One region of the Litchfieldia luteola genome, then DNA from elsewhere that is predicted to be linked to it. Evidence: riboswitches for the same ligand, from Rfam matches in the RefSeq annotation. Region 1 holds a riboswitch; the other holds the start of a gene.
What was found. Region 1 has a riboswitch for cyclic di-GMP ahead of J2Z26_RS15960 (fibronectin type III domain-containing protein). Riboswitches for the same ligand answer to the same signal wherever they lie in the genome.
Positions count from the first base shown of each region.

Region 1 (8,018 bases):
TTCAATTTTAGCAGCTAGCGCATCAAGCTTCTTCAAGCTACGTTTATTCGGATCGAACACTTTATTTAAAATTCCAAGCATCAAAAACGCTCCTCTGTTTTCATTTAGATGGTTTTTATATGTAAAAAATAACCTGTCTACGTTCTATATCTTGATAGAACGTAAATATTGGTGGTTATAGCTTGTAAAATAAATCAACTTTAATTTTAACATTAATAGGGAATCGGAACAACATTTAACGGGAAAAGGAAGTAGAAAGGGTGTAGCCATATGACTACACCCTTAGATATTAATTCGGCTCAATAATTCCGTATTTGCCATCACGGCGTTTGTAAACAACATTTGTGTTGTTAGTAGATGCGTTTGTGAAGACGAAGAAGTTATGGCCTAACATGTTCATTTGTAGGATGGCTTCTTCATTGTCCATTGGTTTTAGGTTGAAACGCTTTGTTCTCACTAACTCAAAGTCTTCGTCATCCAGATCTTGAACAGCCACGTTAGTTGTTGTGCCATTTGTTGCTTCAAAGAATGCACGAGTGCCGCCTTGATCACGAAGCTTGCGATTTACTTTTGTTTTATGTTTACGAATTTGACGCTCTAGTTTATCAACTACGAGGTCAATCGCTGCATACATATCAACATGAGATTCCTCTGCACGTAGTACTAATCCCGTCATTGGAATCGTTACCTCTATTTTAGATTGCTTATCATTGTAGACTTTTAGGCTTACATTTACATTGGCATCCGGAGTACCGTCAAAATAGCGTTCTAATTTACCTAGTTTTTTCTCAACATACTCTCGTAATGCTGGAGTTACCTCAATGTTTTCACCGCGAACGTTGTAATTCATACATGAACTCCTCCTTTGAAATCGACCAGAGTGACTAGTCATTAGGGATTACTAGCACCAACCTTGAAGTGCCTAGCCTTTCGACATAACCTGAGTTAACAAGTTATTTCTTGTGGCTATATTACTACAATTCTACATTACCCTTTCCTATTCCTGCTTAAACCTAAAAATATTTTGTGAATGTTTTGTGAATTCAAATAATTTTAAGTATAAGAGTATATGACTTGAATTCACCGGTTATGACAGGTGCTAGGAATGTATCTGTTTCTCATTGGATAAGCTAAGGGGTTTAGTAGAACTGTACTACTCTCCCTACCTTTATTTTACCCTATATTAATGGTGGTAAAACATGGTGGGTGTGACAGAATTGTTAATAAATAGAAGGCTATAAGATGTCGAATTTAAATTGATTTAAAAATTCAGAAAAATATTGTCGAATATAGTAGAAATTTGTTAAAATTAGAATAGATTGGTTTGAACGTAAAAATAACCGCAAGATACAGATACTACGTAGATAAGGAGACTCCTCATGAAAACAAAAAGTATGCAGGTTTCGTTTGAACTAGTTGGCGAAACACTCTCAGATGACATCTATTCTGACCATGGGATCCTATTGTTAAAAAAAGGAACAGTCTTAAACGAGACCCACATTTTACAACTTAAAAACTATCAAAACCGAGCATTCATAAATGTTGAGGAAGATAACAGTTCTGAGCCGAGCCCATTACAAAGTTTTCAGGAATTATATAGTGAAAACCTAAAGAAGATGAAAGCAATCTTTAATGATCATCACCCAGATCTGTTGCCACCCATGCAACAGATTTTTGAAGATTTCGTGCCTTTATTTGAAAAATCAATAGAGAACACAAAGTTTATCAATCAAATAAACGAAAGCATGAGCTTTGATGAATATACCTACCGGCACTGCTTAAATGTAGGAATAACAGCAGCCATTATCGGTAAACTATTAGGTCTTCGAAAAAAAGAATTAACCAAACTAGGCCAAATGGGATTATTACATGATATCGGTAAAATGACCGTTCCCCCAGACTTATTAAATAAGCCTGATAAACTATCAAAGGCTGAATGGGCACAAGTATCTCAACACACCACTAAGGGATTTGAAATGCTTAAAAAAGCAACAAATGTTGACCTTAATGTGATTGTCGCTGCTTTACTACATCATGAACGATTAGATGGATCTGGTTACCCGAACGGATTGAAGCAAAAGGATATTCCATTCCTTGTACAAATCGTCTCAGTTGCAGATACCTTTGATGCGATATGTTCTGAAAGGAGTTACCAGCCGAAGAAGAGTGTATTTGCAGCCATTAATGAACTGATGAAGGAAGCGAATAGCAATAAGCTAAACCCTGCGATTGTCGTTCCGTTTGTAAGGTATTTGATGAGGCAATACATTCGTGAAGAAGTAAAATTAAGTAATGGAGAAATTGCTGAAATTGTGTTTATTCATGAAAATGAGCCACATCAACCACTGGTGAGGATCAGTGAGGAGTATATGGACTTGCGAAAGGCTAGTAAGTTGGAGATTGTGGACCATGGCAACAAAGTAGAAGTTATTGGAGCTCCCTAACGCCTGAGGGAGCTTTTATTTATTCTCGGGATTGAAAGGAAAATTAAAAAATGACACCCTCATGTAATTGAAAGTGTCATTTGTATAGCTATTTTACCTTTACAACTGCTTTACCAACAATATCATGGTCCCCTAGAGAAGCTCTAAATTCCAAAGTAACTTCCCCCGATACTAAGTCAAAATCCTCACGTTTAAACTTAAACTGTCCTAACTCAGCCTGTTCTTGCAAACCTTCAGTACCCGATTTAGCAGAAACACCATTTAAGGTTACACTGTTTAAATCTATATCTTTCATAGTAAGAACATCTGGCAGATAAACTTTTACGGTAAAAAGTCCATTATTATCTTTTAATATACCTGGAGTTACTTCGATACTCACTGGGATTTGGACAATAACCTTTTTCTCATAAGTTGATTTCCATCCAGCGTGATCTTCAGCTTCAATTTTAACCAAATATTCACCTGGTTGGTCAAATTTAAAACTTCCACCATTCTCTATCACCTGACCGTTAACCGTCAGTTCTGCAGAAGAGATACCAGATACTTTATCATCAGCATGATAAGTAAGAACAACCTCTGCACCTAATGAATAAACATCTTGTAAGTCTATAGAAAGTTCAGGTTGTGTTTTATCAATTTTAACCTCTTGGGTTTGTATTTTTTCTATATTCCCCACATTATCAACTGAATAGAAATATACGTTATTGATCCCCTCTTCAGTTAGTGTAAAGACTGAACCTTCTCTAAAAGCCCCTTTATTAATTGAGTAATATGTATTTGCTACACCGCTTTCATTATCTGTTGCAAACAACTCTATGACTGTATCCTGCGTTAGCCAATTTTCATTTGCAGTACTTCTAGTAACTGGAGCTTCAGTATCTTTGTTGGATACATTTGTTACAATTTTTGAAGGACCAGATTCTCCTAAACTACTACTATAAGAGTGAACAGTATAGCTATACTCCCCTGCAGGCATATTCGAAAATAAAGCTGCTATACCTGTAGTTGTTCTTACTAAAACAGCTTGTCCATCAATAATTTGATAGATTTTATAGCCTGTAGCGTATAGAACTGGAGACCAACGTAGCACAATGTCGTTCTCATTTTCAATACTTAACGTAACGTTACTAGGCGGCTGGAGAGTGTTCATCGTTTCTGCAACTGTTTTGCTAGCAGGCATTAAAGATGCTTGAGATACTATGACGAGCATTACTACAAAAGTCCACATTCGAAAAGCTTGTTTATTCATTACATAGTCCCACCTTTAATTTAATTTTTCCAAATAAAAAAACCTTATCAAGGTTCATAGACTAGGACTATGACTCCTTGTGGCAACCGGCTGCCATCTACGTATATCATTATCGTAGGTCAGGCCCATGGCTTTGCGTCTCAAAGTTTCCCGTGATTTGCCTTTTTTCACTCAGAATATTCTAAAAACTATAAGATTATCATATGTCGAAATGTGGTTGTAGGGAATAGTGCATACAGACCAAATCGTATTGGGGCTATTGAACTAAAAATACGTTATTTCTGTTACACTTACTAGAAAATAAAAAGGCTCCCTATGTCGGGAGCCATTAATTATTGACTAGTATATTTAGATAAGGATTTCTGAATGGAAAGTTTCCAGGCCTGATACGCAGGAAAGATAGATTGAGTAATCAATTGTTGTTTTAGTGTGTGATTATCATAAGCGCCTTCGAGCTTCTCAACCTCTTTAATCACTCCGCTGAATTGATCTAAGTGTTGAAGTATCATCAATTCCCCTGAGAAAAGCGCCACCAGATTTTCATTCGTACTCGCAATTTGAGAAAAAGCAGAGAAAATATCAGCAAGTACTTGATCTCCTTGAGTACGTTCATAGTTTTCAAAGCCTTCTACTACATACTCAAATGCTTCTTCTACAGTATCCAGTAAAGCGATATAACGTTCCAACATATCATATTGAAAAACACTAAGTTGTATCATACATTCACCTATTTTCGTTTATCAAAAAACATCCCGTCTGAGGAAACAGACTCATAAGGATTCGTGTACTTATTCGTTGATGTTTTTGTCTTTTTTAGTTGGTTGAGATCTAGTTGGATTTCTTGTTTAAGTTGGGCTAGTTTTTCATCGATAACTTTGTTTAGTTTAACTACCTCTGCCCCTAGTTGCTTTTCTCCATCTGTATAAGGAGGATTTACCTTCTCTATGATGTTTTGTCTAGTTTTTAGTAATTCTTCAATGTTAGGTATCAATGAATCCCGTTCTTCACTAGTAAACGGCTTTTGCAAAAGGTCATAAAGTTCCTTTGTTACTAGATAGAGAGCCTTCACTGCACTCACTAGGCTTGGCCACCTTGTGAATGTTGCTGTTGACGGTTGAGTTGAACTACTTGTTTCCAAGTGTCTCGGAACTCAGTAACATAGCCTTCTACTTCTGATAGAATCTCTAAATCATTCTTTATATTAACTTCCATTAATTGACGGTTAATATAGTCGTACATGGACATTAAGTTTTTAGATACTTCTAATTCCATATTCAATGTAACCATTAACTCACGAATGATGTTCTGTGCCTTTTGAAGGTTTGTATTTTTAAGCTCGATATTTTTCTCTTCAATGCCTTTTCTTGCTAACTTCATAAATTTCAAACAGCCATTGTAAAGCATTAATGTAAGCTCACCAGGTGACGCTGTTGTCACCGAGTTTGTTTGATAGGATGCATATGGATTAGTTGTAGCCATGGTTGAATCACTCCTTTTCTTACATTCCTAGGCTAAATTGCTGCATTAAATACATGGATTGCTGATTTGATTTCTGAATTGCTTTCTCCATTGCCGAAAACTGCTTCCAGTAACGATCTTCAACTTGGACAAGCCTGTCTTCGAATCTATTGATTTGTCTATCTACATTGATTAAGTTTCTTCCAATTCCGAATTGCTGATTAGTACGGAGGTTGTTCCCAGCTCTATTTTCAATTTTTTTTATTGTAGAATCAATTGTTTCTTGTAATCTTCTAGCAATACCTTTAGTTTCATTTGTATTTCCATTTAAGCCAAATAACTGCCATACTGCCTCTGGATTTTCTCTTAGTTTATTACGTAATTCGGTTTCATTTACAGACAACTTTCCAGCATCGCGGTAATTAGAGCTAGAAGAAATCCCTAAATCACTCAACTGTTTATACCCATCAATTGCTCCAGAATGCGGTGTATAAATATTGACTCTCATTTGGTTTAAACCACTTGATATAATAGTGTCACTACGAAGTAATCCACTTTTTGCACGTTCTTCCCAGAGTTCAACTTGCTTTTCAGTCATCGCTTCTTTTTCTTCTTCAGTTAAAGGCTGATAACTTCTAAATTTTTCTTCAGAGATTTTACCATTTAGGTTTTCAATAACCTCATTGTATTTTTTTACAAACTGCATAATGCTATCGAATGCTTTATCAGTGTTAGAAGATATTGTAATTGTTTCTTCAGTGTTAGTTGCTTCTGAAAAATTGAAAGTGATATTGTTGATAGTATATTGATTTGTTGGTGGCTCAACTGTTAATACTCCATTATAAGTGAACTTAGCATTTGTACCACCCGTTTCTGTTGATACCCATGTCCCTGTAGAATTATCTCCAGCTTTCATTTGTAACGTATTAGCTAAAAACGACGCTGTTGTACCATTGTAACCAATCTCTGCCCCTAAAAATTCAGTTGTTTGATTAAAGTTCCCGGTCTTAGTACGTTCCATAACTACTTTATCTGCAGTAGCATCATAGAAGGCTCTTACACCCAATGATGAATCATTAATTTGTTTTAATACATCATTTAAAGAAACTTGTGTGGGATCAAAAACAAATGGAGCTGGTTGGTTTTTTGTTCCATTCTCATTATAACTTACTAATGAAAACTCAATCATACCATCTGCATTCAAATCGAAACCACTATTAAACTTTCCTTCTTGAGTGGATAGTTTTGCATTAGGATCAACTTTTGCAGCCGGGTTATTCGATATTGATGATTGACTTACACGAACCGCAGCCGTTGCTAAACGCTCTACTTTAACGTTATAAGTACCTTCTGAAGCTGATGCATTTGCTGTTGCAGATACGCTTGTAGAAGAGCTAGTTGTTGTTTTTGAAAAATAAGTTCCTTGAAGTCTCATATCAAATGACATATTTCTCAATTCAGTTAATAACTTATTTACGTTTCGGTATTCATCACGTTGCCACTCTAATGTTTGCTTTTTTCTAGTAAGTTTTTCAAGCGGCATTCGTTCTGCTTTCATTAAATCCCTTATTAGGGTGTCAGTATCCATACCACTTGCTAATCCACCAATTCTCACCTAGATGCACCACCTTTAAATCTTTTTGTCTACCATTAATCCAACAAATTCCGTCATTGCTGCATATACATCTAATAATTTCTTAGATGGAATCTCTCGAACTACTTCTTGCGTTTTATTATCAACTATAGAAACATAGTATTCCTGTAGCTTCTCATGGAGCTGAAACTTTAAAGATGTTTGTGTAGGCTGCAAGAAATCATTCATACTATCTATGATATCCTGTACACTTTCTTTAGATATTTTTTGTTTATCATCTGTTTCCTTTTTTGATATTTCTTTTACTGCTTCAAGATCAATAACCTCTATTGGTTTAGTTTGATATCTAACCAAATCTATGTTGTTGTTCACTGTTGAGTTAGAAGAGATACGCTCAATGGACATAGTATTATCCTCCTAGACTAACTTCCTTTAATAGTTATATCGGAAATATATAAAATTTCTTAAGCTTGAGGTAAATTTATTTGTATGAATTTCATACATAATTAATTTTTATAATTGAACAACAAAAAAGATGGTTCCATAGAATTAACCATCTTTTTGAAGACTTAACGTATAATTTTGAGAACAACTTGAGGTGCCTTTAGGCAAAATTATTAATGCACTTATGTTATAAATAATTCAATTGCCTACATCCCTTCACCCTTAAGCGTTAAATAGAAAAAAGAGGGAGGGGAAAAGCCCCTGTGCCTCTTTTAATAATTATTAACGTAATAACTGAAGTACACCTTGTGGTTGTTGGTTAGCTTGAGCTAACATTGCTTGAGCTGCTTGAGAAAGGATTCCATTTTTAGTAGATTCCATCATCTCTTTAGCCATGTCTACGTCACGTACACGAGACTCAGCAGCAGTTAAGTTTTCAGAAGATGTGCTTAAGTTGTTGATTGTGTGCTCTAAACGGTTTTGTACAGAACCTAAGCTAGAACGTTGTGCAGATACTTTTTGGATAGCACCGTCGATAACTTTGATAGCTGTGCTTGCTTGACCTGCAGAACCAACTTTAATGTCTTTAACACCAAGAGCTGAAGTACCCATGTCTTTAATCGCTAAGTTAATAGTCTGTCCAGTGTTAGCACCGATTTGGAATGTCGCAGAACCATCAGAGTTTGTATCTGTAGCTTGAGTTGTCTCACCAAAGCTAGAAAGTGCACTTGAAGCTCCACTTCTTACATTTCCATCAGCATCTTTAACAGTAACTGTTAACCCATGGATTGCACCTGTATGACCTGTACCAGTTGCAGTAACAGAGATA
Region 1 is NZ_JAGGKM010000005.1:299,757-307,774, reverse strand. Features, by position in the region: gene secA (preprotein translocase subunit SecA) at 1-81, opposite strand, end outside; gene hpf (ribosome hibernation-promoting factor, HPF/YfiA family) at 290-850, opposite strand; gene J2Z26_RS15965 (HD-GYP domain-containing protein) at 1,380-2,444, shown strand; gene J2Z26_RS15960 (fibronectin type III domain-containing protein) at 2,533-3,693, opposite strand; cyclic di-GMP riboswitch class I at 3,772-3,865, opposite strand; gene J2Z26_RS15955 (DUF8042 domain-containing protein) at 4,026-4,412, opposite strand; gene fliT (flagellar protein FliT) at 4,421-4,771, opposite strand; gene fliS (flagellar export chaperone FliS) at 4,771-5,172, opposite strand; gene J2Z26_RS15940 (flagellar hook-associated protein 2) at 5,192-6,766, opposite strand; gene flaG (flagellar protein FlaG) at 6,782-7,150, opposite strand; gene J2Z26_RS15930 (flagellin N-terminal helical domain-containing protein) at 7,472-8,018, opposite strand, start outside.

Region 2 (8,018 bases), on a different contig from region 1:
TCCTGATTCAACGGCCACGTTCAATGGATATAGTGTGAAGGAGTTAGTCCGTTTATATAAAGCCATTTATCCGGAGTTCCAGGAAGATTTTTTTTACAGTCATATGAAAGAATTTAAGTTGCCTACAAATCGAAAAGTAAGAACCTTTTCAAAAGGGATGAAGGCATTAATGTTCATCATATTAGCCATTTCCACAAAGGCAAAATTAATTATACTTGATGAGCCGACAAATGGTCTTGATGCAATTATCAAACGTCAGGTCCTTCAATTATTAATCGGTGAGGTTTCTGAAAGCGAGCTTTCAATCTTAATCTCCACTCATCATTTAGATGAGTTAGAGAAAATTGCTGATACAATCATGATGATGAAAGAAGGAAAAATTGAATCTATTATTACGATGGACAACGCGAAGGAGCACTTTAAAAAGGTTCAGGTCGTATTTAAAGGGGACTATCCAGAGGAGCTTGGACAACTTCAAAATATTGTACGAATCAATCAGATTGGTCGAGTTCATACCCTTCTTATTAAAGGCGACACAGAGAACACAATGAATCAGCTAAACACATACCAGCCAATCTTATTTGAAGAATTACCGATGACATTAGAGGATATGTTCATTTCGGCGTTAGGAGGGGATGACCGTGAAGGGCACTAAAGGTTTGTGGTTAAAGGATTACAAGCAATCTAAGTTTATATTATGGGCATTGTGGCTCGTATCTTTGTATATTCCTATAAAAGTTGTTAATGAGATTCAGCACTTAAATGTTGCAATTCAATTCTGGAAAGAATCAGGAGAGCGGAACCCATTTGAATATCATCTTTATTGGAATAATACTGACGTTGCATTCCTCCAAATTCTTGTCGTACTAATTTTAGCATGTACCTTGATAGGGTTAGAACGTACGAATCAAAGTATGGATTTAACATTGTCACTTCCATTTAAAAGACAGACTATCATGCTTACTAAGTGGTTACTTGGAGTTATAAACATTATTGGAGCAACCATTGTTTCAATCGTAGCAGCAGTCATTCTGCTAAGCAATTCATTGCTGATTGATTATATGGATTCCGGTATCCTTTGGTACTATGGATTGGTTTCCATTTTTGTACTAATAGGTGTTTATACGTTTGCTTTATTGATTGGGTTTATGGGAGCTAGTGTTATTTCTCAGTTTGTTTTCAGTGTCATCTTTTTATTATTTCCTATGGGAATGGCTATGTTGATTGATGAATTTTTTAACTACCATTGGGAAGCACTTGGATTGGGGCATTTCTATTTACCTAATGTAATTTACAGTCTGTTTGAGCATATTAGTTTTCCGATACAATTACTTCTACTTGATCATCGGATTAATGGTTTTTTACATGGATATGTAAATGGTCCTAATCAGTTAGGTCTTGAGCCACTAATTGTTCCGGTTATAGTAACTATTGTAGGTTTAGGATTGATCATGTATTTTTCTAAGGCGATGAAAAGTGAAAATAACGGCAAGATTCTTGTGTATGAAAAGTTTCAACCGGTTCTTAAAGTGGGGGTATTCGTCTGTTTTTATCTATTAGGTGGGGCTATCTTTCCTTCATTTATCTACAACTATAATGAAAGCCCACATGTGATAACGTACCATATTGGAGGTCTATTATTAGCTTTAATTGTCTCCTTCATCGTTTCAAAATTACTAGGTACCAGGTTCCTACTTGGGAAAAGGAGTTAATGACAAGGGCATGATTATTCAGGGAGTAACTTGCTAAAGGTTACTCTTTTTTATTTCCAAAAAAATATAGGTACAGAACACTTGTTTGGTATATAATAATCGTAACAAAGGAGTGATGTTGCGATGATGGGGATTTTAAAAAGAGCATTCCATGAACAGTCAACCATTGAAATTATTTATATATCAAAGGGTGGTGTTGTATCGGGGCGTTTAATTAGAGTAATGGAGATTAAGGAAAATACATTGATTGCTTATTGTTACTTACGTAAAAAGAGAAGAACCTTCTTAATCGGAAATATCTTATCTGTAGATGTCCCAAGGAGAAGAGGTAGACATAGAGAAGCAAATTAAAAAGAGCACCATAATGGATGCTCTTTAAGATGAACGGTTATGAAAGTTTAAACCTACGAACCTGACCATTAAGCTCTTCGGCAAGCACTGATAACTGATTTGCACTTCCTGCAATTTCCTCCATTGAACTGGTCGTTTGTTGAATAGAGGCAGAGGTTTGTTCAATTCCTGCTGCTGATTCTTCAGAAACTGATGCAATGTTTACTATAGATTGACTCATAAGTTCACTGCTACTCACAATTTCTTTTAAATTGTTGGATACATCTTGAATTCTAGTAACCATCTCTAGTACGGATTGATTAATAGTCTCGAATGTTTTACCTGTAGTTTGAATTTGTTCTGAGCCTTTTTCAACTTGGTGATAGCCTTCTTCAAGTGAAGTTACAACTTCACCAGATTCTTTTTGAATACCTGCAACAATTCCAGTGATATCAGAAACTGAAACTGAAACCTGTTCAGCTAATTTACGAACTTCATCAGCTACTACTGCGAAGCCTTTACCATGTTCGCCAGCTCTTGCTGCTTCGATGGCAGCGTTTAACGCAAGAAGGTTTGTTTGGTCAGCGATTGCTTTAATTACACCAACAAGAGTTGAGATCTCTTTAGAGTGTTTATCAAGTCCTTTTACTTTGTCTACTGCAACATTAAAGATTTCATCAATGGAATTCATTTGTTTGACAGATGAATCCATTAACTGACTGCCATCTTTAGTAAGCTTTAAGACATAGTTTGACGAATCATGAATCAGTTGACCGTTCGTATTCGCGCCTTGGATTTTATCAATAAAGGTAGACATGGCTTCTGATAGTTCAGATGAATCATTGGCTTGAGATTCAGAACCAGCAGAAAGCTCTTGCATTGTAGCAGCAACCTGTCTACTGCCTTCTTTTACTTCATTTGCTGATTGTGTCAATTCTTCACTTTGACTCGTTACTGTTTCAGATACGTTGGAGATTTTTGTTACCATGTCTCGTAAGCTAATTAACATAACATTCATGGCTGAACTAAGTTGGCCGATTTCATCCTTACCTGTATAGCTATTTTCATCAATTGTTAGGTTACCTTCAGAGATTTCCTTGGCCATTTTTATGACATTGTTTAAGTTTTTATGAACGATACGGTTGATTAAATAAACTATTAGAATACCTAGCACTGTAGATAGAGCTATTGCGATTAGTAGATTTGTAATTGCACTGTTTAAGCTCATTGAAACTTGTTTCATAGCTGTATCACGTTGGTTATCCAAGATACTACGTAACTCTTCTAGTTTTTTTACAACTCCACTGCGAAGTATTTGTGTTTTTCCACGGCTTAACAATGCTACAGATTGGTCCCCACTTTTAATTGCTGGACCGATAGAATTTAAAAAGAGCGTATTTATTTCTTCATCAGCTTTGTCAATCTCACCTAATATGACAATCTCTTCATTTGAAGTTAATTGTGGCTTTAATTCAACTAGAAACAATGTAAGAGATTCATCAATTTCATTATATTCCTTGATATATGCCTCCTTAGGACTACTTATATAATCTGCAATACGAGCATCTTTTGATCGAATTAAGGAAGCAATTTCTGTAATAATGATTGAGTTATTACTCTTTTTTTCTAGTGAAGTTAGTTCAGTTTTTACTCCTTGTATCTGGAAAAAAATAATGACAGCTGAAGCACAGAATAATGCAATTGATAAACCTAGTGCTATTCCAAATTTCCAGCCTATTTTAAGGTTACTAAACTTTAAAAGGCTTGGTCTCTTTTTAAACATTTGTGTACCTCCTATGTATAAAACTTTTTCAAAAAAAACTCTTTCCTCTTTGACGTAAATAGTTTGAAGCAAATTTACGCAAAGCAGAAAAGAGTTTTCAACATCCCATCTGACAACCCGGCCATCATAGCATTATGCTGAAGATCCGTGGCTTTGCGTCCCCGACTTTCGACGGGTTTGCCTTTAACTTTAGGAATTTAGCTATAGTTAATTAGTAATAGATTAATTATATAGCGATATTCTTTTTAAGGCAATAAAGGATATGACGAAATATGTTGAAAAATGAGATATTTTATACGCTAGGTTTAACTGGTGGTAGGGACTTAGCTTTTGTATTTAGATTTAATGCAACTAAGGCAATAACGATAGTCGAAGTGATTAATGTCCCGTGTAATATCCAAACCATTTTTGGTAGAGTAAGAGCTTCTAGTAAAATTGGTGCTACAACAAATCCTAAAGCAAAACCTAATGATTTTAATAGCATGCCAACTCCGAAGATTCGCCCTCGTATATGGTTATCTGTTTTCTGTAAGATGGTTGAGTGGAGCGTTGTAAATGTAGCATCGAACACTCCGGTAAAGAAAGCAAACGGAAAGATAATCCATAGATTAAGGTTTGACAAAAAGACAATGAATCCGGTGGACATTAGGATAGCTGATATGAAACAACTATAAAATATGCGGTCACTCTGTAGCCACTTTATCCTTGGGATAATCATTGTGGCAGCAACTGAACCAATTCCCCATATTCCCCAGATCATCCCATAGTAGAAACCTTGACGAGAAGGATCTATATCTTCGGCAAGTAATGGAATGCCAAGGTTGTGTGAGCTACCAGCAAAAGCACCAATTAAGAAAACAAGATTAACCATGAGTAGCATTGGAGCAACCATTATATAGGAATAAACTTCTTTCAAATCATTTCCTACGCTTTTTAACTTTTGTTTGAAACCACTAGCCAAAGCAGCAACTTGTTTAGGAGTACTGGACTCCCATTTTACCTTTAAGAGAACAGCAGCTGATAACAGATAAGTTAGTGCATCAATCATTAAAGTTACTTTATAACCGAGAAAATCAGTGATTACTCCTGCACCAATAAAACCAGCAACAAGACTGATTGATGTTAGCCTTGAGATAAGCGCGTTTGTTTCAAGTACTTTATCTTGCCCAAAAATTTGTGGTATTTCTGAGTTGAAACTAACCATAAAAAATGTACTTGATAAGCCGATTAAAAAGGCAACAGATAAGATCATGACTGGATTAGGAAACGGAATTAATAGAAGGATGATAATGGCCCTGAAAATATCTGTGTAGATCATAATTTTACGACGGTCATATCTATCTGCTACTATCCCAGAGAAAAGACTGGATAATACACCTCCAAGTGTACGAACAGCCATGGTTGCAGCTAGCCAAACCGTACTTCCTGTTGCAGCATACATCACAACATTTAACACAATCAAATCCATGAAGGTTCCTAAATCAGAGAAGGCTTTTGTATAAAGAATTATTTTTTTACTCATGTGGTTCTCCTTAAAATTGTAATAGCTATATTTTAATGATTTCTAAATTATTTCGCAACACGAAATTTTTATTTTTTTATAAGAAGGAATGAAGTCCAAAAAGTTGGTAGATACTATCTGTGAGGATTTGTAGCTCAACTAATAGAGCAGCCAACCGTATCATCGAATATGGTTGTGCATGTTGTAGGTGAGAGGCCTACCAAGTCCTCATACATAGTAAAAATGAGAAAACAGCATCCAAACTGGAATGCTGTTTTTTAGTAGTCTTTATAAATATACAATAATAGATAGTGCGATTCCGATAACCATTACCAAGAGTGAGCCAATAAAAAACGGATTAACGAATACATTATATTTTTCTTCTGGTATAAACTTCATCTTTAACATATCTCCAAGGCCACTGTATATATCATAACTTAGGCCAACCTCTGCATTTCTACCCTTGTTTGAGGATAACCAGATAGCTCCACTCATAAAAGCTCCAAACAGGAATAAAACATCATGGTAATGCATTTCTAAAATCCATGATAAGAAAAAAACAAATACTAGTTCTATTGCAGTAGCTGTTATAGTTAGTAGTGCATAAAGTAGCAAGTTCTATCATCCTTTCATTTCACACAAATCGTATTTTACCATAGTTTTCACGTAGGCAGAAGATTTTATAAAAAACAAAGGGATATTATTCCAAATGGAGAATATAAGGAAAAGGAAATGAGCAGAAGCAATATGTTAAAGCTTTAAAGCGGTGGGGGTCAGGCCCCATAAAGAGGAGTGATAAGGGTGAGAGTGAATGATTTTCGCAAAATACATAAAAGTGTGTATTCTTTAAAACAAGGAATGATTGAGGTTATAGATATTCCTGAGCTTCAATTTGTCGTTGCACATGGAGAGGGAGAGAGAAATGTTTACCGAATGCACGATGGTGATACGATCTGGTCAATCTCTCGTGTCGTTAATCGGTTAAAGGACATGACAAAACTTGGGATGGATTACAAGTTTAAGCTAATGCCTTTAGAAGTGATTTGGACTGGTGAAATAGGTGAGTGGACAGCAATGATGCAGGTCCCAAATTTAATTACTGAAGGTATGTTTAGTGAAGCAATACAGGAACTTGAGTTCAGAAAGAGGAGTGTCAGAGTTCCTGTTTACTTGAAGAATAACCATCAGGGCCGTTGTGTTCAGGCACTACATGTAGGTTCATATAACAATGTATATGAAACGCTTGAAGATGTATTGAATTTTTGTAAGGAGAATGGGTTAGTCGTAAAGAATCGATCTCATCGAGAGATTTATATTAATCAGCCTTTTTGTAATGAGCCCTCCAAGCTACAGACGATTGTTAGGGTTGAGGTAGAGGACTGATATGTTTTTTTAAAAACTAGTGTTCTACTTAAAAAAACGATATAATCATTCAAAAAACATAAGGGGACTACACAAAAGATGAACAAAGGGAAGATTATCTATTTAAATGGTGTATCAAGTTCTGGTAAAACGAGCTTAAGTAAAGAACTGATTAAGCTTTTACCGAATTACTTTCATTTCTCATTGGATGATTTTGATTATATCATCGAGAAAATGGAGGATCGACAGAATGAACGTTTGATTCCCATTGCGACTGAGGTTTTTTATCATCAAACGATTAAGATGTTTTCAGATAAAGGTGTAAATCTAATAATAGATGATGTTTTACATGACAACGTAAGCTTGAAAAGTGCGACTGAAACCCTTCAAGATTATCCAGTACTGTTTGTTGGGGTTCAATGCCCGTTAGAAGAATTAGAGCGTCGTGAACGTGAACGTGGCGATCGAACGGTAGGACAAGCGAAAATTCAGTTGAACTTTGTACACCAGAACGGAGAAATGTATGATGTTGAAGTAAATACTTTTAATGAAAAATTAGAGGTATGTGCGGTTCGTATCGTTGAGGCTGTGAATCAAGAACTGTTTTCAGATGGATGGAAGACATTTTGTAAGGTGTAAAAGGTAATAAAAGAGTATTTTAGGGGAAATCAAACGCGCTGACAACGAACAAGTCAGCGTGTTCAGGTGTTTTTTACCCTTTATACACATAATAATCCTGAGTGTGGAATTGTTCAAACCCACAGGATTTATATAACCCAAGTGCATGTTCGTTTTTTATTTCAACCTCTAAATAAATATCTTGTACATGTTTTGCTTCATCTAATACAACGTTGGTCAATGCTTTACGTCCAATCCCTTTTCCTTGGTATTCAGGATAAACAGCGAAACTATAAATCCAACTTTCCCCGTGTTCACGGTAAACGCGGATTTTACCAACCGTTTTCCCTTCCACTTCAATAATATAATATGTACCTTCTTCTAGTACTCTTTCATTAAAAGATTTTGCTGCTTCTTCAGTCATATCAAAACACTTCATATCTAACTCAATCGCAGCTACTTTGTCTTGTAAAGAAGAAGCTTGCCTCAAAACAATGTCATTGTTGCATTCTAATGGAGTGTGATTGTATTTCATTTGATATTCAGAAATAGAATAAATACAGGGTAATTTCTTTAGAAACTCGCTTGCTGAAACTGAATCAGCTGGAGCATTCAGTAGGATTCTCTCAAAACCTTGATTTTTACAAGCTTCAATGGCTTGTTGAAAGAGTTTAGTAAAGATACCGTTGTTTCTAAAATTGGGGTGAACCAT
Region 2 is NZ_JAGGKM010000001.1:707,338-715,355, forward strand. Features, by position in the region: partial or broken gene J2Z26_RS03655 (ATP-binding cassette domain-containing protein) at 1-655, shown strand, start outside; gene J2Z26_RS03660 (ABC-2 transporter permease) at 642-1,712, shown strand; gene J2Z26_RS03665 (hypothetical protein) at 1,836-2,063, shown strand; gene J2Z26_RS03670 (methyl-accepting chemotaxis protein) at 2,101-3,825, opposite strand; cyclic di-GMP riboswitch class I at 3,934-4,017, opposite strand; gene J2Z26_RS03675 (MFS transporter) at 4,118-5,347, opposite strand; gene J2Z26_RS03680 (hypothetical protein) at 5,615-5,941, opposite strand; gene J2Z26_RS22370 (GyrI-like domain-containing protein) at 6,128-6,709, shown strand; partial or broken gene J2Z26_RS03690 (phosphotransferase-like protein) at 6,782-7,327, shown strand; gene J2Z26_RS03695 (GNAT family N-acetyltransferase) at 7,401-8,018, opposite strand, start outside.
Region 2: linked by a shared signal. The riboswitch ahead of J2Z26_RS03670 (methyl-accepting chemotaxis protein) and the one ahead of J2Z26_RS15960 (fibronectin type III domain-containing protein) in region 1 are both predicted to bind cyclic di-GMP.